DNA from 4 places in the Agrobacterium sp. NPDC089420 genome. Region 3 is predicted to be linked to each of the others. Evidence: riboswitches for the same ligand, from Rfam matches in the RefSeq annotation. Region 3 holds a riboswitch; each other region holds the start of a gene.
What was found. Region 3 has a riboswitch for cobalamin ahead of ACI2KA_RS11370 (DUF1636 family protein). Riboswitches for the same ligand answer to the same signal wherever they lie in the genome.
Positions count from the first base shown of each region.

Region 1: it holds a riboswitch for cobalamin, as region 3 does, so the genes downstream of both, ACI2KA_RS13305 (acyl-CoA thioesterase) here and ACI2KA_RS11370 (DUF1636 family protein) in region 3, are expected to answer to the same signal.
Region 2: it holds a riboswitch for cobalamin, as region 3 does, so the genes downstream of both, ACI2KA_RS08320 (CbtB domain-containing protein) here and ACI2KA_RS11370 (DUF1636 family protein) in region 3, are expected to answer to the same signal.
Region 4: it holds a riboswitch for cobalamin, as region 3 does, so the genes downstream of both, ACI2KA_RS14035 ((2Fe-2S) ferredoxin domain-containing protein) here and ACI2KA_RS11370 (DUF1636 family protein) in region 3, are expected to answer to the same signal.

Region 1 is NZ_JBJDMY010000007.1:132,314-139,678, reverse strand. It holds gene ACI2KA_RS13320 (TonB-dependent siderophore receptor) at 1-1,155, opposite strand, end outside; gene ACI2KA_RS13315 (TetR/AcrR family transcriptional regulator) at 1,318-1,962, shown strand; gene ACI2KA_RS13310 (LysR family transcriptional regulator) at 2,021-2,908, opposite strand; gene ACI2KA_RS13305 (acyl-CoA thioesterase) at 2,911-3,738, opposite strand; cobalamin riboswitch at 3,837-4,046, opposite strand; gene ACI2KA_RS13300 (DUF1852 domain-containing protein) at 4,401-5,384, shown strand; gene ACI2KA_RS13295 (methionine synthase) at 5,412-6,443, shown strand; gene ACI2KA_RS13290 (hypothetical protein) at 6,605-7,039, opposite strand.
Region 2 is NZ_JBJDMY010000004.1:316,742-324,106, forward strand. It holds gene ACI2KA_RS08295 (metallophosphoesterase) at 1-139, shown strand, start outside; gene ACI2KA_RS08300 (helix-turn-helix transcriptional regulator) at 369-1,088, opposite strand; gene ACI2KA_RS08305 (LysE family translocator) at 1,222-1,851, shown strand; gene ACI2KA_RS08310 (c-type cytochrome) at 1,969-2,403, shown strand; gene ACI2KA_RS08315 (c-type cytochrome) at 2,491-3,411, shown strand; cobalamin riboswitch at 3,612-3,851, shown strand; gene ACI2KA_RS08320 (CbtB domain-containing protein) at 4,011-4,193, shown strand; gene ACI2KA_RS08325 (CbtA family protein) at 4,204-4,917, shown strand; gene ACI2KA_RS08330 (hypothetical protein) at 4,922-5,236, shown strand; gene ACI2KA_RS08335 (type 1 glutamine amidotransferase family protein) at 5,406-5,972, opposite strand; gene ACI2KA_RS08340 (GNAT family N-acetyltransferase) at 5,994-6,482, opposite strand; gene pip (prolyl aminopeptidase) at 6,678-7,365, opposite strand, start outside.
Region 3 is NZ_JBJDMY010000006.1:85,657-93,021, forward strand. It holds gene cbiB (adenosylcobinamide-phosphate synthase CbiB) at 1-145, shown strand, start outside; gene ACI2KA_RS11360 (cobyric acid synthase) at 132-1,589, opposite strand; gene cobO (cob(I)yrinic acid a,c-diamide adenosyltransferase) at 1,591-2,208, opposite strand; cobalamin riboswitch at 2,343-2,558, shown strand; gene ACI2KA_RS11370 (DUF1636 family protein) at 2,678-3,103, shown strand; gene cobW (cobalamin biosynthesis protein CobW) at 3,100-4,137, shown strand; gene cobN (cobaltochelatase subunit CobN) at 4,141-7,365, shown strand, end outside.
Region 4 is NZ_JBJDMY010000007.1:300,830-308,194, forward strand. It holds gene ACI2KA_RS14025 (thioester reductase domain-containing protein) at 1-714, shown strand, start outside; gene ACI2KA_RS14030 (LysR family transcriptional regulator) at 1,054-1,971, shown strand; cobalamin riboswitch at 2,150-2,342, shown strand; gene ACI2KA_RS14035 ((2Fe-2S) ferredoxin domain-containing protein) at 2,434-3,225, shown strand; gene ACI2KA_RS14040 (ABC transporter substrate-binding protein) at 3,242-4,738, shown strand; gene ACI2KA_RS14045 (ABC transporter permease) at 4,744-5,658, shown strand; gene ACI2KA_RS14050 (ABC transporter permease) at 5,658-6,419, shown strand; gene ACI2KA_RS14055 (methyltransferase domain-containing protein) at 6,476-7,249, shown strand.

The DNA.
Region 1 (7,365 bases), on a different contig from region 3:
GTCGAGGCCGGCAAGAAGCGTATGACCGATGGCGCCGGTTTCGAACTTGAATTCAGCCTGGTTGTCGAAGGAAAAGCCTTCGGCGTCCTCGATGGAATGGACAGCCCAGCGGGGAATAATGCCCGTTGCGGACATCGGCCCGTTCATCTGGAGCGAACGCATATCGGTATCCACGCCGGAATATCGAAAATTGGAGCGGACGGTCAGCTGGTCATCGAAGCTGTGCTCGAACTCGTAACCGACGCCATACTGGGTACGTCTGAACGAGTCGTAGTTCGGATCCCCGACATTGAGGTCCCGCCTGAGGAAACCGGCATAACCCGCGGGCGCCAGAAACGTCGGATAAAGCGAGTTGAAATAACCGCCTTCCGGATCCCGCTGATAGTAGCCGGAAAGAACAAGCGAGGTATCCTCGTCCGGCTGCCATTTGAGAGATGGCGCAATGCCGAAACGCTTTTCATCCACATCGTCATAGCGCGTGCCGGAGGAGCGGCCAACAATGCCGATACCATATTGCCATGTTCCATCCGTCGTGACCGGCCCGGTGGAATAAAGACCGCTCTGGACCCTGCCATCGGTCCCGACTTCAAGCCTCACCTCGTTCGATTGCACGCTCGATGGTTTGCGGCTGACCTGATTGACAAGGCCGCCGGGGCTTACCTGGCCATAAAGAAGCGCTGCCGGCCCCTTCAGGACATCGATGCGATCCAGGAGGAAGGGATCGATGGACGGTGTCGCAAAGGCCTGCCCCCGTTGAAGTTTCAAGCCATCCAGATAGTTCACATAGCTGGTCGCCGTGCCGAATGCGCCGAAGCCACGCAGAAACACCGAATCGTAACGTGAATTCGAGTCCCGGTCGGATAACACACCCGCCGTGTAACGCAGCGCTTCACCGACCGTTTGCGGGTTCTGGTCGTCGATCTGCTTGCGCGTTATGACCGTAACGGATTGCGGTGTTTCCGCCAAAGGCGCCCCGGTCTTGGTTGCCGACCGCGTGGACTTGGCGGCGATCGTCGCAGATGTTCCAGTCGCGCCGGCATTGCCCTGCACGACGATTGTTTCCAATTGCGTGCCCTGCTCCTGAGCCAGGGCATGGGTCGCCGCCAGAAAGGTTGTGGCCGTCAGTATGTTTTTAAAGGAAAGACCTTGCTTCACGAATTCGCCCCCATGGTCGAAGCTTGGGAAATCTGCTAGAGTGAATAAATCAAACGGGACCGTCCTGTCCAGTTAATATGAAGGCTTTGGTCAACTTTTATGTTGGCAATCCTGTTTGGCGTCTTCAAACAGGCCGGGCACGGGCAAATGCGGAGGAATCTGGTGTCGGAAAGAACGAACGCAACAGCGCGGGTAGGTCGTCCCCTGAAGGCGGAACAGAACGCCGCAGCGGAAAGGATAATCGACGCTGCGACCACGCTCTTTGCGACGCGCGGTTTTGCCGGCACGTCCATGGAGCAGGTCGCTTCGCAGTGTGGCGCGGGCAAGGATACGGTGTATCGCCGTTTTCCCTCGAAAGTCGCGCTGTTCGAGGCCGTGGTGGAGCACGCTCACGGCCGGGCGGTGGCACGGCTGGGAAATTTGCCGATGGCGGAGGGCGACGCGCTGGAACGCCTGCGGACGCTGCTGCGGGAACTGCTGCATATCAACATGGAGCCGGACCTCATTGCGCTGAAGCGCATCACCTTCAGCGAAGCGGTCGTGTTCGAAAAAAAAGGAGCGATCCCGCCGCAGCCCGATCCGATCATGGGCCGGCTCGTGGATGCCGTGAAGACAGCGCAGGAGGCGGGCATGACGGCAACCGGGGATGCGAGCCTGATCGCCAACCATCTCATCCACTGTCTCGTTGCATTGCCTACCTCGTCAGCAATGATGGGCAGCGCCGAATTTGATACAAGGCAGTCCGTCGATCTGTATTTCGACAGGACCTGGAACTGGCTCTACAGGGGAATATCGGCAGATAGCTGACGGCAGGGGCCGGCCTTTTTGAAGCATTCTGCCGCCGTCGGCAGCTTCTGCCGCCGCATCAGGCCGATATCTGGCGTGACGTCGTCAAAAATCCGGCGATAAAGTCAACAGAGTCGTCGCCGTCTCTCAAGCCCAGATGGATGCTTTTCTGGATTCCGCTCCCACCGATGCGGACAGGCCGGACACCAAGCACCGCCGCCTCCCGGCGCACCAGCCAGTCCGGAATGGCGCTGACGCCGCGGCCCGCCGCCACGAGCTGGAGCATCATTTCCGTCGTCTCGACATTCCGGTGGTAGCGCGGTCTGCAGTTGGCGGGCACCAGGAACTGCGTGAACACATCCAGCCTCTCCGGCGGCACCGGATAGGTGAACAGCGTCTCCTCCAGCAGGTCCGCCGGTTCGGCATGGCGTTTCAGCGTCAGCGGATGATCGACCGGAACGGCAAGCACCAGTTCGTAATCGAACACCGGCAGATAGTGGATGCCGGGCGTCTCGATCGGATCGGGCGTGATCAGGATGTCGATCTCATATCCCGCCAATGCCGCCGCCCCGCCAAAGGCGAATGACGTCGTCAGTTCCAGGCCCACATCCGGCCATTGCACGAGATAGGGCTTCGTCACTCCCATCAGCCACTGGTGGCAAGGATGGCACTCCATGCCGATCTTCAGCGAGCCGCGCTGGCCATGGCGATAATCCGAGAGGATATCCTCAGCCCTTTCGATCTGGGGCAGAACACGCTGCGCCAGCGTCAGGATATAGCGGCCCGCCTCGGTGAGACGAAGGTTGCGCCCGTCCTTTTCCCACATTGCCACGCCATAGCGTTCTTCCAGCTTGCGGATCGTGTGGCTGAGGGCGGACTGGGAGACATTCAGCCGCTCCGCCGCAGCCGTCAGGCTGCCCAGGCGGTCGACTTCACGCAGGATCGATAGATGTTGCCTGTCCAGCACGGTCATGCCCCTCCTTCGCCAGGGGAAACGACCTCTGCCGGTGCGTTGTCGCGGATAGGGGCCGGCCGGTGGTCTTTATCGACCGCAACCATTGTGAAGTGCCCGGTGGCGGTAATGTGCCTCTCGCCCGTCAGAAGGTGTTCGGACCAGAGTTTTGTCTCGATCGACAGGGAACTGCGGCCCACGCGACTGACACGTGCCCTCGCCTCGACAATTTCGCCGATCCCGATAGACCTTGCGAAATCGATGCGCTCGGATGAGGCCAGCACCACCAGCCTGCCGGCGTAGCGCGAAGCTGCAACGAAGGCGGCTTTGGTCATATAGGCGATCGCTTCGCCCCCGAACATCCGGCCGGCGCCGTTTGCCTGATCCGGAAAGACGATCTCGACCATGGCAACGGCATCATTCCGTTCCGGCGCTTCCTCGGGAACGAGTTCGGGCAAGGCATAGTGCGCGGCGCCCTCACCCTGCGGTATCGCGACCATATGGAAGATGCCGCGCGTACAGATATGTCGCTGGTGACCGATAATGGTTTCCGCCACCATGTCGACCTCGACCGTCAGGGAACGGCGTCCGGCCTTGACGGGCCTCGCCGTGAATTCGATGATATGGCCGACGCGTGCCGGCTGCCGGAAATCGATACGTTCGCAGGAGGCTGTCACGAAGGGCGTCCGCCCGAACCGGGTCGCCGCAATGAAGGCGACGCGGTCCATGAGGGCGAGGCCCGTTCCTCCGAACAGGGTTCCGTGATGATTGGTATCACCGGGAAAGACGATATCAATGAGCCGGGTTGTGGATTCATAACGGTCGGTCGCATCTCTACGTGTCATCGGAACTGCCATCAGGTTGCGGCCGGGCAGCGGCATGACGCAGAGACGACGGCACACGAGCGCCAATCGCAAAAGCGGCACTCCGGGACACCCCGCCCGTGGACGTTATCTATCGCGGCAGGTCTCCTGGCTTGCGGGTCGTTGCTTCCGTCCGCCTTCCCGAGGCACGCCTCAGTGACATGAATGGACTTTCGCTCGCCGCTTACAGTTGCGGGGGCAGCTTCGGCTTCAGGCTTCAAACGAAACCCTACCGAATTCCCTCTTAGCTCCGGACTTTCGCCCGCAGAACCACGATGACAAACCAATGTCGCATGTCGTCGACATGGTCAAGACATCCATGACGGGAATGCGACGGATGCGATTGTGAGGAAATTGAAAGCCGACAATGTTTCAGCCCGGCGCCGGGCATCGTCGCGACGGTCTGCCGGCAGGCCGTCACTTCAATACCGCTTGGTTTCGACATTCGCGCCCAACCATGAACGAGGCTCATGCTTGCGTGAGATAATACCATTGTTACTCGATCGACGCGTCAGGCATAAAGCGCCCATCGCTCTTGGCGTTGAAAGCACAAAGGCTCCCGGCTGAGGTAATGGAAACCAATGTCCGAGTTACCCTGAACCCTCAATTCGGGATCAGTCTGGGATAGTTAGGTTCGGATCGTGATGAATAGCGACTTTAATTTTGATATCAGGATAATTCCCTTCAATGAAGATTACCGTCCCGCGGACAATACGCGGATCACGACGAATTTCGCCAATCTGGCGAGAGGGGAAAACCGCCGGGAGAACCTCCGCAACGCCTTGAGAATGATCGACAATCGTTTCAACGCCCTGGCGCATTGGGATAATCCCGAAGCGGATCGCTATTCCGTCGAACTCGACATCATTTCGGTCGAGATGAGGATGGGTGCGGGCGGCAATGATGACGCTTTCCCGTTGATTGAAATATTGAGGACGAATATCGTTGATCGCGAGAGAAATGAACGCATCGAGGGTATCGCGGGGAATAATTTTTCCTCCTATGTCCGCGATTACGACTTCAGTGTCGTGCTGCCGGCGCACAACGAGAACCGACCGGAATTCAGTATTCCGGTCAATTTCGGCGACCTGCACGGGAACCTGTTTAAGAGCTTCCTGAGCTCGGATGCTTACAGAAAGCATTTTGCCAAGCCGCCCGTCATTTGCCTGAGCGCCTCAAGCAGCAAGACATACCGTCGAACTGCCAATCGGCATCCGGTATTGGGCGTTGAGTACCAGCAGAATGAATTGTCTTCTACCGATCGTTATTTCCAGAAAATGGGACTACGGGTTCGCTATTTCATGCCTGCGGACAGCGTAGCACCTTTGGCCTTCTATTTTCTCGGCGATCTTCCCGGTGATTACACCAATCTCGAACTCATCAGCACCATCAGCACGATGGAGACGTTTCAAAAGATCTACCGGCCGGAGATCTACAATGCCAATTCGGCAGCGGGCGCTTGTTATCAGCCAAATCTGAAGCACTCGGATTACTCCCTCACTCGCGTCGTCTATGACCGCGAAGAACGTAGCCGGCTGGCCGTTGAACAGGGAAGGTTCGCTGAGGAGCACTTCATCAAACCCTACAGGACCATTCTCGAACAGTGGTCTTCCCCCTCCCTTCTTTGACGAACCGAAAGCATAAGGTCGCCTTTCATGAAAAGACTGTTGCCTACCTCAACCGCCGGCAGCTTGCCGAAGCCCTCCTGGCTTGCGCAGCCCGAGAAACTCTGGTCCCCCTGGAAATTGCAGGATGAGGAATTGATCGAGGGCAAGCAGGATGCGCTGCGCCTATCGCTGGACGATCAACGACAGGCAGGCATCGATATCGTCAGCGATGGCGAGCAGACGCGCCAGCATTTTGTCACGACATTCATCGAGCACCTCGACGGGGTCGATTTTGAAAAACGCGAGACGGTGAGAATTCGGGATCGCTATGATGCCAGCGTTCCGACCGTCGTCGGCGCCGTGTCTCGCCCAAAATCGGTTTTTGTCGAAGACGCCAGGTTTCTGCGTCAGCAGACCAAGCAGCCCATCAAATGGGCTCTGCCGGGTCCGATGACCATGATCGATACGCTCTATGACGACCACTATAAGAGCCGCGAAAAGCTGGCCTGGGAATTCGCCGGAATTCTCAATCAGGAGGCCCGGGAACTGGAGGCTGCCGGTGTCGATATCATCCAGTTCGACGAACCCGCATTCAATGTCTTCTTCGACGAGGTGAATGACTGGGGTGTCGCCACACTGGAAAAGGCGATCGAAGGGCTCAAATGCGAAACCGCCGTGCATATTTGCTATGGTTACGGCATCAAGGCCAACACGGACTGGAAAAAGACGTTGGGATCCGAGTGGCGGCAATATGAGGAATCTTTCCCCAAGCTGCAGAAATCCAGCATTGGCATGATTTCGCTGGAATGCCACAACTCTCACGTTCCAATGGATCTCATCGAACTTGTTCGAGGCAAGAAAGTGATGGTTGGGGCCATCGATGTCGCAAGCAATACCATTGAAACGCCGGAGGAAGTGGCCGCCACGCTGCGAAAAGCCCTTCAATTTGTAGATGCCGACAAGCTTTGCCCATGCACCAACTGCGGCATGGCCCCCCTGTCTCGCCGGGTAGCGAGAGGCAAGCTGCAGGCCTTGAGCGCAGGCGCGGAAATCGTCCGAAAAGAACTCTCGGCCTCATGACAATGACCGCGCTTTGCCGCCGGGACGACGACGGCGTCGCCCTGGCGGCCGACTTATGCGATTGCCCGTCGCCGGCAGCGCTTGCGCACCGGCAGGCGCCACCTCTCGTCACCAATGCCGGGATCGCGCAACCGCGCCGGGGGCTCAGCTCTCCGCAGGGTCTATAACCTCGTTTCCGATGCGCCTTTTGTCCCGATGAAGCGCGGCTCCAGCGGCCGGCCGGCAACGCGGCTTCCGAATTCCTCCGTGAAAGGAACGGGTGCTGCCTGCTTTACGGCATTGATGGCGGACTCGATAAAAGCCTGCCGTCTCGGGCTCTCCTCCTGAGGGCGGGCGGCAATCACCAACACCTTGCCCCGTATCTGCCCGTCCTTGTGCAGAATGAAGCGCAGCGTCACCACCAGCCCCTCGGTGTCTTCCGGCGGCACCCAGCAGGCATAGATCGCGTCGAACATGTCGTTGAGATTACCGGCAGGTGTCGGGTCCTTGCAGATTCGCGACTGGCCCGCCTGCGTCACAACACCTCCGATCAGGATGCTCGACACCACGAGACCGGATAGTCTGAAACAATAAGACGCGGAGAAACGATTGATCAAATCCAATATCCTTTATCGGGAAGCGGTCCGCCGGGCTGTCGGACGGCCAAAATATTTCTAGAAAAAATCTTGGAATAATAAATATTGAATAAATCAGATATCGGAAAACACGAAGAAAACAACAGAAAATATACATCGATATCACAATAAAATAATATCAAAAATAAAAATACAAACGTAAATTCATAAAAATACACATATGAAATCATGAGTTAATAATTATAAATCCATTATTTATTGAATAAATGTAGAACATTATAATACAATCCATAAATACAGCCTCACGTTTTAACCAAGGGCGACGATTTGCATTGCGCGCCACCGGT
Region 2 (7,365 bases), on a different contig from region 3:
CACCCACTTCGTGAATTTCAAGGGCATGGTGGATACGCCCGACCAGAACACCTTCGCCATCGCCGATGTCTTTGCGGACCGGATCGTCATTCGCGGTTTTGGACGCGAGGAGGATCGGGTGCTGGAGTATTTGCGGTAGAAGTGCTGCCTTGCTGTGATGCCGGACCTCTCTCGAAGCCCTCATTCCTGTGCTTGTCACAGGAATCCAGCCAGCCCAAGTCCTTGGGCTGAAAAGAGTCCTCTCGCCGCGCAGACGCGCGTCGACTGGATTCCTGTGACAAGCACAGGAATGAGGGCAGAGAGGGGTGCTCCGACACATAACAGAGGCTGCGCGCTGCACTAAATCTCGTGCTCGTCGCACCGCCAGCTCAATCTGCCGCGCGTTCCGGAGTTCTGTTTCCCAACTGGTTGCTTTGCCAGCCGCTCATCCACACTTGCCGCAGCTTCTCGCCTTCCAGCTTGAAGAAGCTGCCGGTCGTTTCGCAGCTCAGCACCCGGTCCGAGCGGAAGTTGCGGATGGCCTGCCGCAGCTCGCACCAGGCGACGATGTTCACCGTCTGCGAATAATAGATCACCGCAATCGGGCGAATCCGCCGTTGCGTTTCCGCACCGGTTTCGTCGCGATAGCCGATATCCAGCCGTTCCTCGTCGCGCACCGCCCGCCTGACCGTGGCAAGATCGACGCCCGCCGGCGCCGGCGCGATGATGCCCCAGGCGTGCAGGGCATTGGCGCAGAGCGTCTTCGACAGCGGTTCGGGCAGGGAGGCGACGATCTTGTCGCCGGCCTTTTTTGCCGCCCGCCGCAATTCGGTATCGCCGATGCGGTCGACCATGGCGAGTGCGAGCACGATCGCCTCCGTTTCCTCGATGGAAAACATCAGCGGCGGCAGGCTGAAGCCGGGACGCAGGATATAACCGACGCCGCGCTCGCCTTCGATGGGCACGCGCATGGTCTGAAGCGCGGCTATGTCGCGATAGACCGAACGTGCCGTCACCTCCAGCGTTTCGGCAATCGTCTGGGCGGTAACGGGCCGGCGCGCCAGCCGCAGGATCTGGATGATCTCGAACAGTCTCGATGCCTTGCGCATTGCCGCCTTTCCCTGTGGCCCCGCCAGGCAACTGACATAACGCTGTCAGTTGGGTTTTCTTATAAACGGAAAAACACATTGAGAAACAGGGGTTTTCCCGAATGTGTCATGGATCGTCTGGGGAGATACTGACATGAGTTACGCCGAAAATCTCTGGCTTTTCTTTCTCGTCCTGTTCGGCATCATCATCCTGCCCGGCATGGACATGTTGTTCGTGCTGGCAAGCGCGCTGACGGGCGGCAGGAAAACCGGCCTCTCGGCTGCAAGCGGCATGAGCGCCGGCGGCATCGTGCATTCGCTTTATGGCGCGGCCGGCGTCGGCATGCTCGCCGCCTGGATGCCGTCGCTGTTCCTGCCGCTTCTGATTGCCGGGGCTGCCTATATGGTCTGGATCGGCATCGGCCTGATGCGCAGCGCCATCGTCGTTAATGGCGGCGAGGCGCAGGCGGGCGCTTCGGTGAGAACGGCGTTCTGGCGGGCGGTGCTGACCTGCCTCTCCAACCCGAAGGCCTATCTGTTCATGATGGCCGTCTATCCGCAATTCCTCAAACCGGCCTATGGCCCGATCTGGATGCAGGGGCTGGTCATGGGCGTGATGGTGGCGGCGACGCAGTTTGCCGTCTATGGCGCGCTGGCGCTGACGGCGGATAAAAGTCGGCAATGGCTGGTGTCTTCGCCCGGCGCCACCATCTTCATCGGCCGCGCCGCCGGTTTCATGCTGGTTGCCGCAGCCCTGCTGACACTTTGGGAGGCCCTGTCCTAGACTTCTGTTTTCACGATAAAATTCACCGCAATGTGACTTCTTTTCGCCTTGCGGACAGGGCATCCTCGCGCTGTTCCATCAAGCCTCCGGCCCCGGCCGGAATCAAGGAGAGAGTTTATGAAACTGAAAACCATCGCGGCGGCCATGCTTTTCGGCTGTCTTTGCGCCGGAGCGGTCTATGCTGCCGGCGAAGTCGAAAAGCGTGAAGGCATGATGAAGCAGATCGGCGGCTCCATGGGGGCGCTTGCCGCCATCTCCAAGGGCCAGAAGCCCTTCGATGCCGAAGCCGTGAAAGCCGCCGTGACGACCATCAGCACCAATGCCAAGGCTTTCCCCGACCAGTTCCCCGCCGGCACCGAGACCGGCAGCGCCGCCGCTCCCGCCATCTGGGAAAATTTCGACGACTTCAAGGCCAAGGCGGCCAAGCTCGGCGCCGATGCCGACACGGTTCTTGCCAATCTCCCCACCGACCAGGCGGGCGTCACCACCGCCATGCAGACGCTTGGCGCCGATTGCGGTACCTGCCACCAGACCTATCGTCTGAAGAAATAAATCGCGAATGTCAAAACGCCGCTTCCCGGCGGCGTTTTTCTTTTCGAAAGACACCTGGTCAGGTCGGGTGAGAATGGGGAGAGGAGTATGTCCTCCATTTGGACGAAGCTTCTGGGCGGGGCCGTGGTCGCGGCCATTGCGGGCTACGGAATTTTCACCTGGGTCACGGCGCCCGAGCGCCAGGCCCCCAGCCATTGGGTGAGCCTCGGCGAGCCGGATCTGGCCAATGGCGAAACGCTGTTCTGGGCGGGCGGCTGCGCAAGCTGTCATGCCGCGCCGGATGCCACCGGCGATGCGCTGTTGACGCTCGCCGGCGGACAGGCGCTCAAAAGCCCCTTCGGCACCTTCCATGTGCCCAATATTTCCTCCGATCCGCAGCACGGTATCGGCGGCTGGACGCTGGCGGAATTCGGCGATGCCATGACGCGCGGGGTGGGAAAGAACGGCGAACATCTTTATCCGTCCTTCCCCTACGCTTCTTATGCGCGCATGACGCAGAAGGATGTCAACGACCTCTTCGGTTATCTGAAAACCCTGCCGGCCAGCCAGAACGACGCGCCGGATCACGACCTGCCGTTCCCGTTCAACCTGCGCATGGCGCTGGGCGGCTGGAAATTCCTCTATTTCGACACGGCGGCGCCGGCCCGCGTTGAACTTGCCAACGCCAATGCCGAATTGCTGCGCGGCCAATATCTGGTGGAAGGGCCGGGCCATTGCGGCGAGTGCCACACGCCGCGTGATGCGCTTGGCGGTTTCCTGAACGACAAGTGGCTGGCCGGCGGCCCCAACCCGGAAGGCGAGGGCCGTATTCCCGACATCACGCCCGGCTCCGACAGCATCGGCGCCTGGACGACGGCCGATATTGCCGGCTATCTGGAAACCGGCTTCACCCCGGAATTCGACAGCGTCGGCGGCTCCATGGTCAAGGTGCAGCAGAACATGGCGCATCTGACGGCGGAAGACCGCAATGCGATTGCTGCCTATCTGAAGGCGATACCGTCGCGATAAAAGGGCATGGCTGAGTTGCACTCGCCACGCGCTCCACGTCATGCTCTGGCCTGTCCCGAGCATCTGCAACCGATCGACTGTAAGATACGTGATTGAACCCTCGGGACAGGCCCGAGGATGACGGACGAGAGCACGGCGGCCCAACGGCCCCCGCCAGCAGATCAAACCAACCGTGCCATTGACTCCCGTTCGCGCCCGGCGGATAACAACCTTGTGATGGTTCCTTCCGGACGTTCCGGAAGGTGAAAAGGGAACACGATAGGGAGAATCCTCATTCGTGGCTGCCCCCGCAACTGTGAGCGGAGAGCCTGAAACGAAATGCCACTGGCAAGCCATCCCGTCGGAAACCGAGGTTTCCAATAAGACGAGGGCGATACCGGGAAGGCGTTTCAGGTTTTGACCCGCAAGCCAGGAGACCTGCCATCACGGAAATGTCCATGCCGGCGGGGTGTCCGGAAGAGCGGAATGTCAGGGCCGTCGGTTCGATGCCCCTGTGTCAGTCTCGTATCCCCGTGGTGAAGTGTATCGCATGTGGTCTCGTGGCTCCGGCCATTCGGCCGCATCTTATGGCGCGGGGTCGCGCCGGGAGAGGGGTCACCATGTCAATCCAGCAGAATACGGCCAATGCCGCCGTTTCCGCAAAAACAGCCAGCGTCGCGCAATCGTTGACGGCGATCGTGCTGGGCCTGTTCGTCGTCGGTTTTGTCGGCTTTTCGCATGTGGAAGCCGTTCACAATGCCGCGCATGACACGCGTCATGCCAATGCCTTCCCCTGCCATTGAGGGGCGCGGCATGTCGTTTTTTCGCAATATCGTCTTTACCGCCGTTCTCGTCGGCATCGTCGGCGGTTTCGCCGTCTCGGCCATGCAGGCTTTCGGCACCACGCCGCTCATCCTTCAGGCGGAAACCTATGAAAGCGCCGGCGGCGAAGCGGCCCACAGTCACGATGCGACGGCGCCCGGTGCTGCGGCTCCTGCCCATGAGCATAATGACGAGGCCTGGGCTCCGGCCGATGGCTTCGAGCGCACCGCCTATACCGTTGCCGCCAATGTGCTGACCGCCATCGGCTATGCGCTGGTGCTGACCGGCCTCATCTCGCTGCGCGGCGCCGATGCCGGCTGGCGCGAGGGTCTTCTGTGGGGTGTCGCCGGTTTCGCCGCCGTCATGCTGGCGCCGATGATCGGCCTGCCGCCGGAATTGCCGGGCAGCCCGGCTGCAGCCCTTGAGGCGCGGCAGATCTGGTGGCTCTCGACGGTCGCCGCAACCGCGGGCGGCATTGCGCTGATCGCGTTTCGCCGCGAACCCTGGGCCATCATTCTGGCTCTGGTGTTGATCGTCGCGCCGCATGTGGTGGGCGCGCCATTGCCGCCGGAAGGCGAACATGCGCTGGCGCCGCTGCCGCTGGAGCGACAGTTCATCGTTGCCGCCACCATCACCAGCTTCGTTTTCTGGGCGCTGATCGGTACGTTGAGCGCGTTTTTCCTGAAGCGCTTCCAGCAGGCTTGAAACCATGCAGGACGCAGCGCAATGGAGTGAGGAACTCGATGCGCTGCGTTTTGCCGTTCCCGGTCACGGCGCTTTCTGCGCCGTGCACCGCCTTGCCTTCAAGGCTGTTCTTGGGGCAACACCGGGTCGCGAGGCGGCCCTCGCCTGTTTTCATGAACACGAGGCTGCTTTTATCGCTGCGGCGCTCGGCAAGATCAAACGTTCGAATTTGCCCGCCGGCCGCAGCCTGCATTTGAACAGCCGCGATATTCGCCGTGCGATTGCCGGCGAGGAGCCGGAGTTTGCGGCGCGTGTGTGCCGGGTGCTTGATCGGCGGTAGTCATCGCTGTTCTCACCTCCGTCATCCCGGCCTTGAGCCGGGATCCAGTCAGCCCAAGTCCTTGGGCTGAAAAGACTCTTTTCGCCGCGCAGACGCGCGTCGGCTGGATTCCGGCTCAAGGCCGGAATGACGGAGAGAGCATATTAAAGACGGCAAAGGCCGGTCCGCCTCACCGATGCTCCGCCGCAAAAACCTGAAGTTCCGACTCGGCTTCCGGACCAAAGAGGCCGAGGTTTTTCAGAATTTCTACCGCAAAGCTGACCGGCGCACTGCCGGCGGCCGTGATGACGCCGCCGTCGCTGACCGCCTTCGGCTGGTCGCGATAAAGGCCGTCGCCACGATAGGCCGGATAGGCCTTGTGTGAGGCGAGCGAATTGCCGGTATGGGCTACATGGTTCAGGATACCGGTGCCCGCCAGCGCGCTTGCCGCCGCGCAGATGCCGGCAACCAGCCGGTCCTTTTCGCGAAACCGCTTGACCAGCCCGCCAAGATCGGCGGCCGTGCCCTTTTCCCAGCTGAGACCGCCGGGAATGACGAGCGCATCGAAATCAACGGGATCGAGCGCGTCATAGGAGGCGTCGGGCGTCACATTCAGCCCGCCCATCGAGGTTACCGGCCGCCCGTCCGGGGTGGCATGAACGATCTCGACGCCGAGATAGCTGCGTGCCGCCGCCGCAAGCAGCGCCGGTTCCCAGTCCGCAAAATCCTGCGCCAGCGCAATGGCGATCCGTGTCATGGCCGTCTCCGTCGGTTTCGGTCAGGCAATCGACTGCATGTAGCGCATGCCTGTGACCGGACGCGGCGCGAAATCCATGTTTTCGTAGAAACGATGCGCCGCCACATTGCCGGTCGTGGCGCTGACGGAAAGATAGTCGCAACCCAGCCGCTTGGCGATATCGCGGGCGCGTGACACCAGATGCTGGCCCGTGCCGTGGCCGCGATGGCCGTCGCGCACGAAGAGATGGTGCAGTTCAAGCCCGCGCCGGCCTTCCTGTGCCCTGTAGAGCGGCAGAAGCAGCGCGTAGCCGATCAGCGCGCCATCGGCTTCGGCGACAAGACCATGCACCCAGGGCAGGGGGCCGAACAGGTCGCGCTCAAGCTTGGCCGGGGTGATCGCTGCCGCATCGCCGTGGTAGGAGGCAAGCAGCGTGATCATCTCGTTGAGCTCGGGCAAATCCGTCTTGCGCGCGCCGCGAATGATGACGACGGGAGGTCTTTCCAGTGTAAGGGAGCTATCTTCGGTCATTTTTTCGGTCCTTTGGTCTTATCGGTGCCGTCAGGACGTTTGAAAACAACAAAGCCGCCTGACGGCGGCTTGTTGACAATATGATCTGTCGAGCCGCCCTTAGAGGTAGGCCCAAAAGTACGAGCAGGAGATGGGTGCGCGTTCGTTGATCATGGCGAATGCAATGCGCCCGAATCCGTGATCTGTCAAGCGGCTTCAATCGGCAAATCGTGCGATGGCGGCAACAATCGCGGCTTCCATTCCCGTGTCCCCTGTGGAATGCCCGGCTCCGTCAATGGCGATCAGCTCGCTTCCCGGCCATGCGGCGGCAAGCTCGTAAGCGGTGACGGGTGGTCCCTGCAGGTCGCGCATGCCCTGGATGAGCACGCCGGCAATGCCGGCAAGCCGGCCGGCATTGCGCAGAAGCACGCCGTCCTCCAGCCATGCCGCGTGGTGGAAATAATGGGCGCAGAGGCGGGCGCGGGTCAGGATGTAATCGCCGTCGCGCCATTTCTCTGGAAAGGCGGGGCTGGCCTCCGCGCTGATCGAACCCGCCTCCCACAAATGCCATTCAAGCGCCGCCATCCGGCGGATGCCGGGGTCAGGATCGTTCAAAAGCTGGAGATATGCGCCGACGGGATCGTCTGTCGCCAGGTGATCCGGGATAGCGGCGATGAAACGCTGCCACTGTTGCGGCAGAAACATCGCCAGCCCCTTGTAAAGCCAGTCGATCTCCTTTTGCCGCGTGGTGGTGACGCCGGCCAGCACCATCGCACGCACCCTTTTTGGGTAGCGCTGGGCATAGGCCAGCGCGAGCGTCGCGCCCCAGGAGCTGCCGTAAACCAGCCAGTCATCCACCGCAAGCGCGCAGCGGATGGTCTCCATATCGTCGATCAGGTGATGT
Region 3 (7,365 bases):
GATGATCGAGGCGCGTTTCATGGGCGAAGGTGGAAGGGCAACATTGGTTGCCGGCGATATTCGCACCGCGCTTCGCCTGGCGCGGACCGCCGACCTCCTGATGATTGGCCTGTTCGGACTTCTTGCAATCCTTATCGCGCTATAGAAAGCAGCCTGTCGAGATCGAGGTGCTCTTCCATATGCGCCGCAAGACGGTCGAGGACGGCCTCCACCTGCTGATCGTAGTTCAGGTCCGTGCCCTGCCCGCCGAGACGCTGCAGCCATGCGCCGCGCTGGCGGTCATCCGCGAAAAGACCGTGAATATAGGTTCCGAAGATGCGGCCGTCTGGAGAAACGGCGCCGTCTGCATGTCCGTCAATCGTCGAAAATGGCAGGTTGCCTGTGGTGCAGGTGGTTTCACCGACATGCATTTCATAGCCGGATAAATCAACACCGTCGAAACTCCGGCCCCGCACGGAAACGAGCCGCTTGTCACCGGTCAAAACCGTTTCGACATCCAGCAGGCCGAGCCCGTCAACGGTAGACGGCGGCCCTTCGATGCCGTCGGGATCGGCAACGGCTGTTCCAAGCATCTGGTATCCGCCGCAGAGGCCGAGAACGTAGCCGCCGCGCCGGGCATGGGCCTTGATATCGATGTCCAGCCCCCCCTCCTTCAGCACGGCAAGATCAGCGATGGTCGATTTCGAGCCGCAAAGCAGGACCAGCCGGCAATCGGCGGGAATGGTTTGACCCGGCCTTATGCGGATCAGCTCCACATCCGGTTCCATGTCCAATGGATCGAGATCGTCGAAATTGGAAATATGCGGCAGGATCGGCACGGCGATGCGGATTTTTGCGCCGGGCTTCTGCTGGGCCGGACCGGAAAGCCCCAGCGCATCTTCCGCCGGCAGTTTGGCGGCATCGGAAAAATGCGGCAGAAGCCCGATGGATGCCCAATCGGTCTTTTCCGCAATTATCCGCATCCCGTCCGCAAACAGCGCCGGATCGCCGCGAAATCGGTTGACGATAAAACCTTCGATCATCGCTGCGTCATCGGCGTCGAGCACCGCCTTGGTGCCGACGAGGCTGGCGATGACGCCGCCGCGGTCGATATCGCCGATCAGGATGACGGGGGCATCGGCGGCGCGGGCAAAACCCATATTGGCGATGTCGTTGGCGCGCAGATTGATTTCCGAGGCGCTTCCCGCTCCTTCCACCAGGACAAGGTCGGCTTGTTGTTTCAGGTGCTTGAAGCTTTCGAGGACACGCGGCATCAGCCCGGCCTTCATGTGTTGATACTCGGCGGCTTTGGCGTTGCCGAGGATCTTGCCCTGCACCACCACCTGCGCGCCGGTCTCGCTCTGGGGTTTCAAGAGAACCGGGTTCATGTGCACAGAAAGCGTTACGCCTGCCGCCCGCGCCTGCAACGCCTGCGCCCGGCCTATCTCGCCGCCATCGGCGGTCACCGCCGCATTGTTCGACATGTTCTGCGGTTTGAACGGCATGACGGAGAAGCCGCGCCGCGTGAAGGCCCGGGCAAGCCCCGCGACCATCAGCGATTTGCCGACATCCGAGCCGGTTCCCTGAAACATCAGCACCCGTGCGGTCATGTCAGAATTCTATCCCGGCTTGAGCCTTCACGCCCGCCTTGAAGTGGTGTTTCACCAGCGTCATCTCCGTCACCATGTCGGCGACGTCGATGAGGGGTTGTTTGGCATTGCGGCCAGTGATGATGACATGCAGATCGGGCCTGCGGCGGACGAGCGTTTCGACGACCTCCTCCAGCGGCAGGTAATCGTAACGCAGTGCAATGTTCAACTCATCGAGGATCAGAAGGCCAATGGTCTCGTCGGCCATCAGGGTCCTTGCTTCTTCCCAGGCCTTAGCGGCTGCGGCGACATCGCGTTTCAGATCCTGCGTGTCCCAGGTGAAACCCTCGCCCATGGTGCGCCAGACGACCTTGTTGCCGAACAAAGTCAGCGCCTGCTGTTCGCCCGTCGACCATGCGCCCTTGATGAATTGCACGATCCCCACCCGCCGCCCGGTGCCGAGCATGCGCAGCGCAAGGCCGAAAGCGGCGGTGGACTTGCCCTTGCCGGGGCCGGTATTGATCATCAGCAGGCCTTTCTCGATGGTTTTTGCCGCAACTTCGGCATCCTGCACCGACTTGCGGTTGACCATTTTCTGCCGGTGGCGTTCGGCTTCGTTGTCGCTGATGTCGCGTGTCATCGCATGTTCCTTCTCATCCAGCGGCGCGGGGCCGTACGGCGCCGCCATTCGGAGCGGCGACTATACCCAATTTGCCGCACCCGGCAATGCGCGGGGGGACAGGGCGCGGCATTGACCCTTACGCCCGTTCAGCCTAAGGGTAAGTCACTGACGGTCTTTTCCCGGCAACGGGAAAAGCTAAGAGGGAACACGGTTCCAACCCGATTACCGGGTCACTCCGTGGCTGCCCCCGCAACTGTGAGCGGTAAGCCCGCACCGTAAAGCCACTGGACCTGCGCGATGGTTCGGGAAGGCGGTGTCAGGGTGTAGAGCCGCGAGCCAGGAGACCTGCCGTTTCAGGAAAACGTCTGCCGGGCGGGGTGCTCCGGTCAGTCGGTCAGATCGAACATCCGGTTTGCGCCTGTCCGCATGCCGTTTTCGATATCCGCACCCCCGAGATTTTTTTGCAAGGCGCGGGAAACGATACGGTTTGGATATTTCAGCGGCATCTTCATGTGCAGGCGGAAACGCGCGGGACGAAACGGCGTCCGGCGTGACCGTCTTCGTTTGCAGAAGCTGTCGTGATGAAGCCGATCCCAATGCCGAACCGCGCCCCGGTTCCCGTCTCGCCGATGCCGTGATCGCAAAAGCGGAAGAAGCACGCGTCGTCGTCCGTTCCGTCAATTGCCTTGCCAATTGCAAGCGCGGCCTCAGCGCCGTGCTGCGCAGTGCCAATGGCTGGTCCTATGTTTTCGGCGGGCTGAACCCCGGTGACGCGGAAGATTTGTTGACCGGCGCACGGCTGCTGGCTGCTGCCCCCGATGGCCTGATGCCCTGGCGCGGCCGCCCCGAACCACTGAAGCGCGGCATGGTGGCGCGCGTTCCCCCATTCGATTTTACCGAGGAGAAATTATGAGCACCCTTCTGGACCGCGTTCCCTGCACGATTGTTACCGGCTTTCTGGGGGCGGGAAAAACCACGTTGCTGCGCGGACTTCTCGAAAAGCTGGACGGCAAGCGGCTCGCCATCATCGTCAACGAATTCGGTGATATCGGCATCGATGGGGAAATTCTCAAAGGCTGCGGCATCGAGAGCTGCCCGGAAGAAAACATCGTCGAACTGGCCAATGGCTGCATCTGCTGCACGGTGGCGGATGATTTCCAGCCCGCCATCGAACAAATCCTCAGCCGCCGGCCGAAGGTGGAGCATATCCTCATCGAGACATCCGGCCTTGCCCTGCCGAAGCCGCTGGTGCAGGCCTTCCAGTGGCCGGCGATCAAGAGCCGTGTGACGGTGGACGCGGTGGTCGCCGTGGTGGATGGCGCCACCCTTGCAGAGGGGCAGGTTGCCCACGACATGGAAGCGCTGGCCGCCCAACGGGTCAATGACGAGGCGCTCGATCATGACGATCCGGTTGAAGAGGTTTTCGAAGACCAGGTGGCCTGCGCAGATCTTATCGTGCTGACCAAGGGCGACCTTCTGGATGATGCCGGCCTCGACAGGGCGAAGGCGCATGTGCTCGATCATTTGCCGAGGGCTGCGAAGATCGTCGTCGCGTCGAATGGCGCCATCGATCCCGCGGTGCTGATCGGCCTTGGCCTTGCGGTGGAAGAGGATATCGAAAACCGCCGTACCCACCATGATGGCGCGTTCGACCATGAACACGACGATTTCGACAGCTTCGTCATCGACCTGCCGGCCGTCACCGATCCGGAAGCGCTGGCGCTTCGTATCGCCGAGACGGCGGCTGCCGAAAATGTGCTGCGCATCAAGGGTTTCATCGAGGTCTCCGCCAAGCCCATGCGCCTACAGGTGCAGGCGGTCGGCAGCCGCGTCAACCATTATTACGACCGTCCCTGGGCGGCGGGCGAGGAGCGCCGCAGTCGTCTCGTCATCATCGGTGAAAAAGGCATCAATCGTGAAAAAATCGAACAGATGCTGGCTGCCTGACCCATGCATATCCTGGCCACCACATCCTCGTCTCTGGACGATCTGATCGAGCCGGTTGATCTCAACCAGCCCCGATCGGATGTGGTGATGCTGTCTTTTTCGGCAAGCGATCTTGCCGGGCTTGAGCGGGCGTGGCGGCGGGAGGGAAATACCCTCCCGTCTTTGTCCGCCGCCAACCTTTCCGAGCTTCGGCATCCCATGTCGGTCGATCTGTGGATCGAAAAGACGGCGGCGCACGCGCGGGTTATTGTTATCCGGATTCTCGGTGGGGCGGAGCGCTGGCGTTACGGCGTCGATCAGCTCGCCATTCTGGCGCGGCGGCGCGGTATCAAGCTTGTGCTCTTGCCGGGTGAATGCAGCGAAAGAGATGAAAAGCTCGAAACGGCCTCCACCGTGGACACGTCGACGCTGACCTCCATCCTCTCCTTATTCCGGGAGGGCGGACAGGAAAACATGGGGCGTCTTGCCGCCGGCCTGGCTGTTTTGGCAGGCGGCGGAAAATGGCCTGATACAGAGGCCGAACCTCTGTCGAAAGCAGGCTTTTATCGACCGGATCTGGGTGTCGTGGCGCGGGACGAGGCTTGTGCCGGTTTTCTTGCAGGCGCACCCGTTCTGCCCATTCTCTTTTATCGGTCCATGCTTCTGGCGGCGGATGCCGCGCCTGTCGATGCGCTGTTTCACGCACTATCTGCGCGCGGTTTTGCGCCGTTGCCGATTTTTGTCAGCGGTCTGAAGGATGGGGAAGCCATCCGTTTCCTCGAAACCGTGCTTCCCGATCTTCAGCCCGGTGCCATCATCGCCGCGACGGCCTTTGCCAGCCAGATCGATGATGGCGGCAAGACTCTGTTCGACCGCGTCGGCGTTCCCGTTTTTCAGGTGGTGATGGCAACCACCCGGCGCGACGGCTGGGCGGACAATGCACGCGGGCTCAATCCGTCCGATCTTGCGATGCATGTCGTCTTGCCCGAGTTGGACGGCCGGCTTCTCGCCGGTGCGATTTCGTTCAAACAGCCACGGCTGGATGGCGGCGCCAGCCTCCTGAATGTGCCGGAGGCGGACCGTGTCGAACAGGTGGCAAACCGTATCGCGGCATTCCTGCGCCTGAAACAGGCTTCGAAACAGGATCGGCGGATCGTCATTCTGATGCCGGACTATCCCGGGGCGGCGCCGGGGCGCACCGGTTATGCCGTTGGTCTCGATGTACCGCAAAGCGTGCTTGAAATGCTGCGCGATCTTGCCGATGCCGGCTATGTGGTAGAGGATATTCCGCAAACGGCGCGAGCGCTGCTCAATCGTGTCGAGCAGCAGAATGCGGTGATTGATCTTTCCGGCTATCATGATTTTCTCGCAGCTTTGCCGGATGCCGCTGCGGCTGGCTTGTATGCGACATGGGGAGCGCCGGAAAGTGACGAAGCGCTCGCCGGTGGCGCATTCCATTTTCGTGCCGCCCGTTTTGGCCAGATCGTCGTGGCGCTCGCGCCGGATCGGGGAAGCAATGAAGATCGCCGGGTAGATTACCACGATCCTGCCCTGCCGCCGCGCCACGCTCTCGTCGCCTTCGGCGCTTGGATGCAGAAGGTCGCGCAGGCGCATGCCATCGTGCATGTCGGTGCGCATGGCACGCTGGAATGGTTGCCGGGCAAGACGGTGGCGCTTTCTCGCGATTGTTTTCCGGAAATCGTCACCGGCTCGCTGCCGGTGATCTATCCGTTCATCGTCTCCAATCCCGGCGAGGCGGCGGTGGCCAAACGGCGCATCGCCGCGGTCACAATCGGCCATGTGCCGCCGGTGCTGGTGAATGCCGGGCTTTCGCCGGAGCAATTGGCGCTGGAACAGCTGGTCGATGAATATGCGCAGGCTGATGGGCTTGATCGGCGGCGGCGCGACCGGCTGGCGAAACTGATCGTTGAAAAAGCGCGGGAAATCGGCCTTGCGGCTGAGGCGGGTGTGGGGATGAAGGACGACGCCGATGCGGCGCTTTCGCGTATCGATGCCTTTCTCTGCGATCTGAAGGATTTCGCCATCAAGGATGGCCAGCATATTTTCGGCCGTTATCCGGAAGGGGAAGCCGATCCGCTGAGGCTTGAAAGTGCGAGGGCGGAGAAAGCCGCGCTGCTTGCCGCGCTCGATGGACGGCATGTCGCGCCCGGCCCTTCTGGCGCGCCGGCGCGCGGAAGGCTGGATGTGTTGCCCACCGGCCGTAATCTTTATGCCGCCGATCCGCGCACCATGCCGACGCCGACGGCTTTCGAGCTCGGCCGGATGGCGGGAGAAGAGGTGCTTCGCCATCATCTGCAAACCCATGGCGAATGGCCGAAACATCTGGTGTTCGATCTCTGGGGCAGCGCCAGCCTCCGCAATGGCGGCGAAGACGTGGCGCAGGCGCTGCATCTGATGGGCGCGCGGCCAATCCACGATCCGGCGACGGGACGTGTTACCGGCATCGAGGTTCTGCCGCCGGCGAGCCTCGGACGGCCGCGAGTCGACGTCGCTTTTCGCATTTCCGGCCTATTCCGCGACATGTTTCCGGCGCTGATCGCGCTTCTTGACGCCGCCGCGAGGGCCGTGGCGCGGCGGGATGAGGCGCCGGGAGACAATCCCCTGGCGGAAGAGGCGGCCCTGCTTGGGCATATTCCGGCGCGGATTTTCGGCTCTGCGCCCGGAACCTATGGCGCCGGTATCGAGGAAAAGCTCGCCAGCGGCCAATGGGACGAACGCGAGGAGCTTGGGCAGGCTTATCTCGACGCGGCAAGTCATGCCTTTGGCGGTGCAGATGGCCTTGCCATTTTCGAGGATGCCGGCTTCACGGAGCAGGTGCGCCGGGCCGATCTTCTGGTTCATACCGGCGACGATCCCGGCCGCGATCTTCTCGACGGTTCTTCCGATGTCGCCTTCATCGGCGGTTTCTCCGCCGCGAAATCCGCCCTCGGCGGCGCCGCCGATATCGTGGCGCTGGACACGACCGATCCGGCGCGCCCGCGTGCGAGATCGATGACGCAGGCACTGACGCGGGTGGTGCGCGCGCGGGCGGTCAATCCGCGCTTCATTGCCGGCCAGATGCGGCACGGTCCGCGCGGAGCGGCGGAATTTGCCGAAACGGTGGACCGGCTGGTCGGTTTTGCCGAAACCACCCATGCGGTGTCCTCCGCGCTGATCGAGGCGCTTTATGACGCCTATTTCGGTGATGAGGCGGTGCGCGATTTCATCCTGCGTGAAAATCCAAAGGCG
Region 4 (7,365 bases), on a different contig from region 3:
GACTACGAACGCTCCAAATTCGAGTCGGAAAAGCTGATGCATGCCGCCGGGCAAAAGGGGCTGGATTTCATCATCGTGCGGCCGGGCAATATCTGGGGCGACAGCCGCACCGGTCGTTATCCGCTGACACAGACAAAGGTGAAGGGAATCTATTACGAAGCCGTGCGCGCCATCGTGGAAACCGGCTTCACCTTCGCATCGGACGAGGATTTCGACATTACGCCGGTCGATTATGTGGCGCGGGCGAGCCTTCACCTCGCCATGAACTGGCGCGCCCACAATCGCCGCACCTTCAATCTCGTCAATCCGAGGCCGATCGACTGGAATACGCTGGTGGAACAGGTGCGCGATTGCGGCTACGTCGTGCGGGAACTGTCGCGCGACAATTATTTCGATGCGCTCAATCAGGGCCGGATGCTGCGTGAAGGCAAGGCCTACAGCTCGGTCTTCACCGACCTTCTGTCGATGCTGGGCAATGCCGACTATGTGCGTGACAGCGCCAGATACGACACCAGCAATGCCCGCCAAGCACTCGCCGGAACCGGAATAAGCTGCCACGAATGCGACGTGATGCTGATGATGCGTTATCTCGACTATGCCTTCGAGAAAGGTTTTCTGCCATTGGCCGGAAGCGGATTTCCGCTGGCCGAAATTTCACGAACGGTGGCGCCGCGCGGTTTCATGGAGCGGCTTTACGATGCGAAGCTGGTTTGATTTCGCGTTGCGCAGCCGCACCCGGCTTCTAGTCGTGCAAGATCGCGTCAGCCGTGATGGCGCGGTCCGAAGATAGGGATCCGTAAGCGACCGCCGCCGTCACGGTTGTGTCAATGGCCGGTCTGTTGTCGGGAAGCGCCCTTGCGGCAAAAACAGCGAGGACAAGCAACATCAATCTGAAGGCGATGGCGCGGAGGAGGGCTTCTGAGGCATCCATGGATTGTTGTTCCGGGTCAATAAAACTGTGGCGACAATGATCGCGATCCGTGACTTCGCACAATGCGGAAGATACAAGGGAGCCCTTAGGAGAATCCGAAGGGTCCGGATTGGAGGGGGCGAATGCGCTTCGACTTGACCGACCTCCGTCTGTTCCTTCACGTGGTCGAGGCGGAGAGCATTACGCAGGGGGCAGATCGCTCCGGCATGGCCTTGCCTTCGGCGAGCGCCCGTATCCGCGGCATGGAGGAGATGAGCGGCGTATCGCTTCTCGATCGTGGCGCCCGCGGTGTCCGGGCGACACCGGCAGGGGAGGCGCTGGCCCACCACGCCCGCATCGTTCTCGGGCAGATGGAGCAGATGAGGGGTGATCTGCAGCTTTATGCGCGCGGATTGCGGGGGCAGATCCGCATATTTTCCGGCCGCGCGGCAATGGCGCATCTACCCGCCGCGCTTCGTCAATATCTCGTGGATCATCCGACGATCGACATAGACCTCGAGGAGCGCCAGAGCCCGGATGTGGTTGCGGCGGTGGCCGCCGGGCAAGCCGACCTCGGCATTGCGGCGGATACGACCGATACGGGAACGCTGGAAACGCGTCCTTTCGAGATCGACCGGCTGGTTCTGATCACACCCGCCAGCCATCCTTTCGCGGACCGGACTACCGTCGCTTTCGTGGAACTTCTCGACGAGCCTTTTGTCGGGCTGCCGGCGGAAAGCGCGCTTCAGGGGCATCTGGCAATCCATGCGGCGCGCGAGGGCCGGCCGTTCAAATTGCGCATCCGTCTGGATAGTTTCGAGGATATCTGCGCCATGGTCAGCAGCGGTGTCGGGCTTGCCATCGTGCCGGAGGTTTACGCCCTGAGATATCAGGCTGAATTGCCCTTCAGCACCGTCGCGATCTCCGATGTCTGGGCAAGCCGGCATCTTCTGATCTGCGCGCGAAGTTTCGCCGGACTTCCCGTGCATGCCCGCGCCGTGGTCGATTATCTGACAATGGCAAAAGGCGAGGTTCCCGGCGCCTGTCGCTCGGAGACGTGAGCCACAGACATCCGACAGCTGATTACCAGCGGTCTTGCGGCCAGTTTCATGAAAGAGAGCCTTGACGGCCTCCCATGTCTCATGCTTAACGTTACTTTATAACGTTACAAATCTGCAAGGATCTGTTGCGCAGAATTCAGACTACCCATGCAGGCGGTTGACAGTAACCGGCGGCAGTGTAGGGTCGCTCCGTCATGGTTCTTCCGCCACCCTGCGGAAGCTAAGAGGGAATCCGGTTGAAATCCGGAGCTGTCCCGCAACTGTAAGCGGTGAGCCGATCGCCAACGATGTCACTGGCAGCAATGCCGGGAAGACAGGTGAGACGGCCTCGACCCGCAAGCCAGGAGACCTGCCTGACATCAAGTAATTCCGTGGTCGGGGGGTGCCATGGGAATGATGGCTGTGTCCGGTTTCTTGCCGGAGACCCTGTCATTTTCGACGCCGCCTCGTGAATGAGGCAATGTGACAGACAGGACCGACCCAACCCAATACCGGAGAGCTGCGCCTGACGCCGTGCTGCTTGTCGCCAAATCGGCCTTTGCCGCCGCGCCGCATCAGGACATGCAGCGTCTGGCGGTGCAGGCCGAGGGGCTTTGCGGCGCGCAGACCGTTCGCATCGCCTTCACGGAGCAGGGAACGCCGTCACTCCGCGAAGCGCTGTTTGCGCTGATCGATGAGGGTGTCGGCCATATCCTGATCATTTCGCTGATGCTGCCGCTGGAGCCGAGCTTTCACAACTGGATGACGAAGACACTGAAACGATGGCGGGCAGGCGATGTCAGGCCATGGCCATCCCTTTCGGTCACGGCAAGCCCCACATCGAGCAGCCTGATGGCGCGCCTGCTTCAAGATCTTGCCGAAACGGCGCAGCCGCTTGATCTTCCGGCGTCGCTCCGGTCCGCCGGCGAGGGGTCTCTGGTGCCGGCACAGAAGCGTCGCGTGCTTGTCTGCCAGGGTGGTCCGTGCAATTCGGCGGGTGCGGATGCGATCTGGGGCCATCTGCGCAACCAGCAGGAACGGCAGAAGCTTCGGGTCACGGGTGAGGGCACCATGACCGCCAAGTCCACCTGTCTTGGCCCCTGCAACCTTGCGCCTGTCCTGCAGGTCTTTCCCGAGGGCACCTATTATGGCGGCGTCACGGAGGAGGCTGTCGACCGTATCGTTGCCGAACACCTGCTGGGTGGCCGCGTCGTTGAAGATTTCGCCTATCACCCGACCGGCCGCAAACAGCGGCTTCGCAATCTGCCCCAATAAAATGAGAGGAAATAGAATGTCGGCAAAGAGCTTTTCACGTCTGGCCGCGGCCGGGCTTGCGGCCTTGATCACGGGCGTGGGCGCCAGCGCTCTCGCCACCGAACCATTGCGCGTCGGCGCCACCTATATCACGAGCGGTCTCGACCCGGCGAAGGGATCGAACGGCTGGGCGCTCGTCAGCCATGGCGTGGGTGAAAACCTCTTCACCGTCGACCGGCAAGGGCGGCTTGTGCCCGGTCTTGCCGAAAAAGCGGAACGCACCGGTGATCTCAACTGGAAAGTGACACTGAAACCGGGCCGCGCCTTCTCCGATGGTTCGCCTGTGACGGCGGCTGCCCTTGCCGCCGGTTTCGATCATACATTTGCGACCAACAAGGCGGCGCTCGCAACGGGCGGAAAGCTGGATTTCAAGGCGGCCGACGACCTGACGCTGATGATCACGACGGAAAAGCCGGTGGCCTTTCTCCAGGCGCTTTTTGCGGAATGGCCGCTGATCGCCTACAAGCCTGCAACCGATGGGAAAGCCCTGTTCACCGGGCCGTATCAGATTGCGGATTTCAAGGCGGACACATCGCTGACGCTCACGCCGAACACCCATTTTGCCGGCGCGAATTCGCGTTCTCCGGTTGATTTTCGCAGATTCGGCGATGCGCAAAGCATGACACTGGCACTGGAAGCCGGCGAACTGGATCTTGCCTTCGGTCTGCCGTCCGAAGTCGTCAGCCGCCTTAAAGCCAATCCGGATCTGACGATCAAATCGTTCCCGGTCGGTTATCAATATCTCGCCTTTCTGAACACGAGAAGGCCAGTGACCAGCGACGTGCGGGTGCGCCAGGCGCTCGATCTCGGCTTCGACCGCAAGGAACTGGCGGCCGCCATCAATGGCGGCGAACCGGCCACAGGCGCTTATGCCGCCTATTTCCCCTTTGCCGGCAAGGAGCAGCGGCAGACCGATCTTGCGAAAGCCGACGCGCTTCTCGACGAAGCCGGCTGGGCGAAAAACGGGGCCGGGAAGCGTGAGAAGGATGGCACACCGCTACGCCTTCTCGCCATTACCTATCCGCAGCGCCCGGACCTCGTGACCATGCTGCCGGTGGTCAAGGCGCAGCTTGCCAGAATTGGCGTCGAACTCGATACCAAGGTCGTGGAAAATATTCAGGACGTGGCTGCGGCCGGCGAGTTCGACATCGCGCTCTGGGCGCAGCATACCGCCCCGAACGGAGACCCGGCGTTTTTCCTCAATTCTATGCTGCGCAGCGACGCCTCACTCAATTATGCAAAATACGCCTCGCCTGAATTCGATGCCATTCTCGACCGTTTCGCGACGGCGGGCGACGCCGGTGAACGTGCCACGATCGCCCTTGATGCGCAGGCGAAGCTGTTTACCGACGTTCCCGCATCCTTCCTGGTCTCGCCGGTGTGGTATGTCGGCCTTTCGAAACGGCTGCAGAATTACGAACCCTGGGGCTCCGATTACTACGTCCTGCGGGCCGATATCGGCGAGGCGAAATAGGCTCGATGCAATTGCTCCGGTTCGGCCTCTATTCCGTGTTGGGAATGATTGCGCTTTCATTCGCATCCTTCACGCTCATCGCATGGATGCCCGCCGATCCGGTGCAGATCGCCATTCGGGTCTGGAACCTGACAGCCACGAGTGAAACCATTGCGGCGCTGAGGGCAGGGTGGGGCCTCGATCGTCCGCTCATCCTGCGCTATCTGCATTGGCTTGCGGATTTCGTCGCCGGCGACTGGGGCCGATCGTTCCGTACCGGTGAAGCCGTTTTTGCGGAGTTTCGCGACCGCCTGCCCATATCGCTCCTGCTTGGCGTTTCCGGCCTGCTCGTCGCCATCGCCGTCGCCGTGCCGCTCGGCTTCAGCGCCGCGGCGCGGCCGGGCGGCATTGCCGATCGTGCCAGCCGGGCATTTTCGGTCTTCGTGCAGGCTGTTCCCGGTTTCTGGCTGGGGCTTGTGCTGCTCTGGGTTCTCGGCGTCCAGCTGCGCTGGATCCGTCCCTTCGCAACCGACATTACCGCCATCGTTCTGCCCGTCCTTCTCATCGCCTCACATTCGGCCGCCGTGTTTGCGCGCATCTACCGTCGCGACATGATCGAGACCACGCGGCAGCCATATTTTCGCACCGCTCTCGCCAAAGGGCTTTCACACCGCCAGGCGCTCTGGCGCCACGCGCATCGCGGCGCATTTTACGCCCTGCTTTCGGCGGTGCGTTCGGAGGCGGGGTGGGTCATCGGCTCGACGGCGACCATGGAAATCCTCTTCAACCTTCCCGGCATCAGCCAGTTCCTCGTGCAGAGCATCGCGGTGCGAGACCAGATGGTGCTGCAGGCCTATGTGATGGTCATCGCGTTGTGGCTGCTTGTCATGAACCTGATCGTGCAGCTGTTTCAGCGCCTTCTCGATCCGCGGCTCGCCTGATGGTCCGGTATTTCGCACTCGCCGCCCTGGCGCTTTTCCTGCTCCTGAGCGCCGTCTGGCAACCATATGATCCGGATGCCGTGGATATTCTCGCCCGTCATTCCGGCATGACGCTGCAGCATCTGCTGGGGACCGATCATCTTGGCCGCGATCTTCTTTCGCGTCTCATGGCGGGCGGGTGGCGCACCGCGCTCGTGCTTCTGTCGGTTGGCGCCATCGCCTTTACCGGCGGCACCTTGCTTGGCGCCGGCGCCGCGGTGCTGGGCGGCTGGCAGGAGAGGGCGGTATTGCGCTGTTGCGAATTCTTCATCACCGTTCCGACGCTCATCATCGCCCTGACGGCGGCGGCGATTTTTGGCCTGACGCCGATGACGGCCGGGCTGGCGCTTGGGCTTGCCGGCATCGGCCCGACCGCCCTGCTTGCCCATTCCCTCAGCCGGCGTGTGCTTGGACAACCCTTCGTGCACGCGGCGCAGGCGCTGGGCGTTCCGCCGTTGCGGATGGTCTTGCGGCATCTTCTGCCGAATATCCTGCCGCTGATGGTGACCCACACCGGAAACCAGACTGGTTTTGCCGTCACCGCCTATGCCTCGCTGGCCTTCATCGGGCTTGGCGCCGATCCGTCGAAGCCGGACTGGGGCTCGATGCTGTTCGAATATCGCGTTTTCATCTTCGATCATCCGAGCCTGATGATCTGGCCCGGCATCGCAATCGCCATCACGGTTGCGACACTCAATACCGTATTCGACGTTTGCGACTGATGATTTCGCCAGGCTTGGACATGGAACACAAAAGAGAACACAAAAGGAACGACACGATGGCTGGCGGCAATTTCGATCTGAAGGAAGAAATCCGCGATTATTGGTCGAAAAGATCGGAGACCTTCGATCTCGCTTTCGGACACAGGATCGCCGCCGGTCCCGAAGCCGATGCGTGGCAGGTACCGATCCGGCAGCTGATCGGCCCGGAACCGAAACGGGTTCTCGAACTGGCCTGCGGCACCGGCGAGGTGACGCGGCTCATCCACGATCTTGGCCACGATGTTACGGCGCTCGACTTCTCAGAGGCGATGCTGGCCGTGGCGCGCGCCAAACACGCCGGCAAACCGCGGCTGCGTTTCATCATGGCGGATGCCGAAAACACCATGGAGCCCGATGCCAGCTATGACGCAATCATCTGCCGGCATCTGGTCTGGACTTTGACACAGCCCGAACAGACGTTCCGCGAATGGTTCCGACTGCTCCGTCCGGGCGGCCGGCTTCTGTTCTTCGACGGCGACTGGGCGACGCCGAAACCGACCGGACGCCTTGCGAGCCTGCTCATTGCGCTGATCGATCGTCTTGTTGGCGTCGACAGGAACTATGACGGCGCTCTGGGCAGCCGCCATGCGGCCATCATGAAGGCGCTTCCATTCGGCCGTGGCCTGCGGCCGCAGATGCTGACGTCGCTGTTGACCGCCGCGGGCTTTACGGGGATAGAACTCCATTCCCATGAGCCGATCGCAAAGGCCCAGCGGAAAAACGCCAATCTGCGCAACAGGCTGCGGACCTTTGTCTATCGTCGCTTTATCCTGACCTGCCAACGGTCTTGACGCAGCGGCTTCATCGGCACAGTTATCGTGGAAACAAAGGGAGGAGCGGGATACAGGTGGTCTCCATCCCGGCAGCGCAAGCACGAAAAAGTTCCATAATCTATCTTATGCGATTA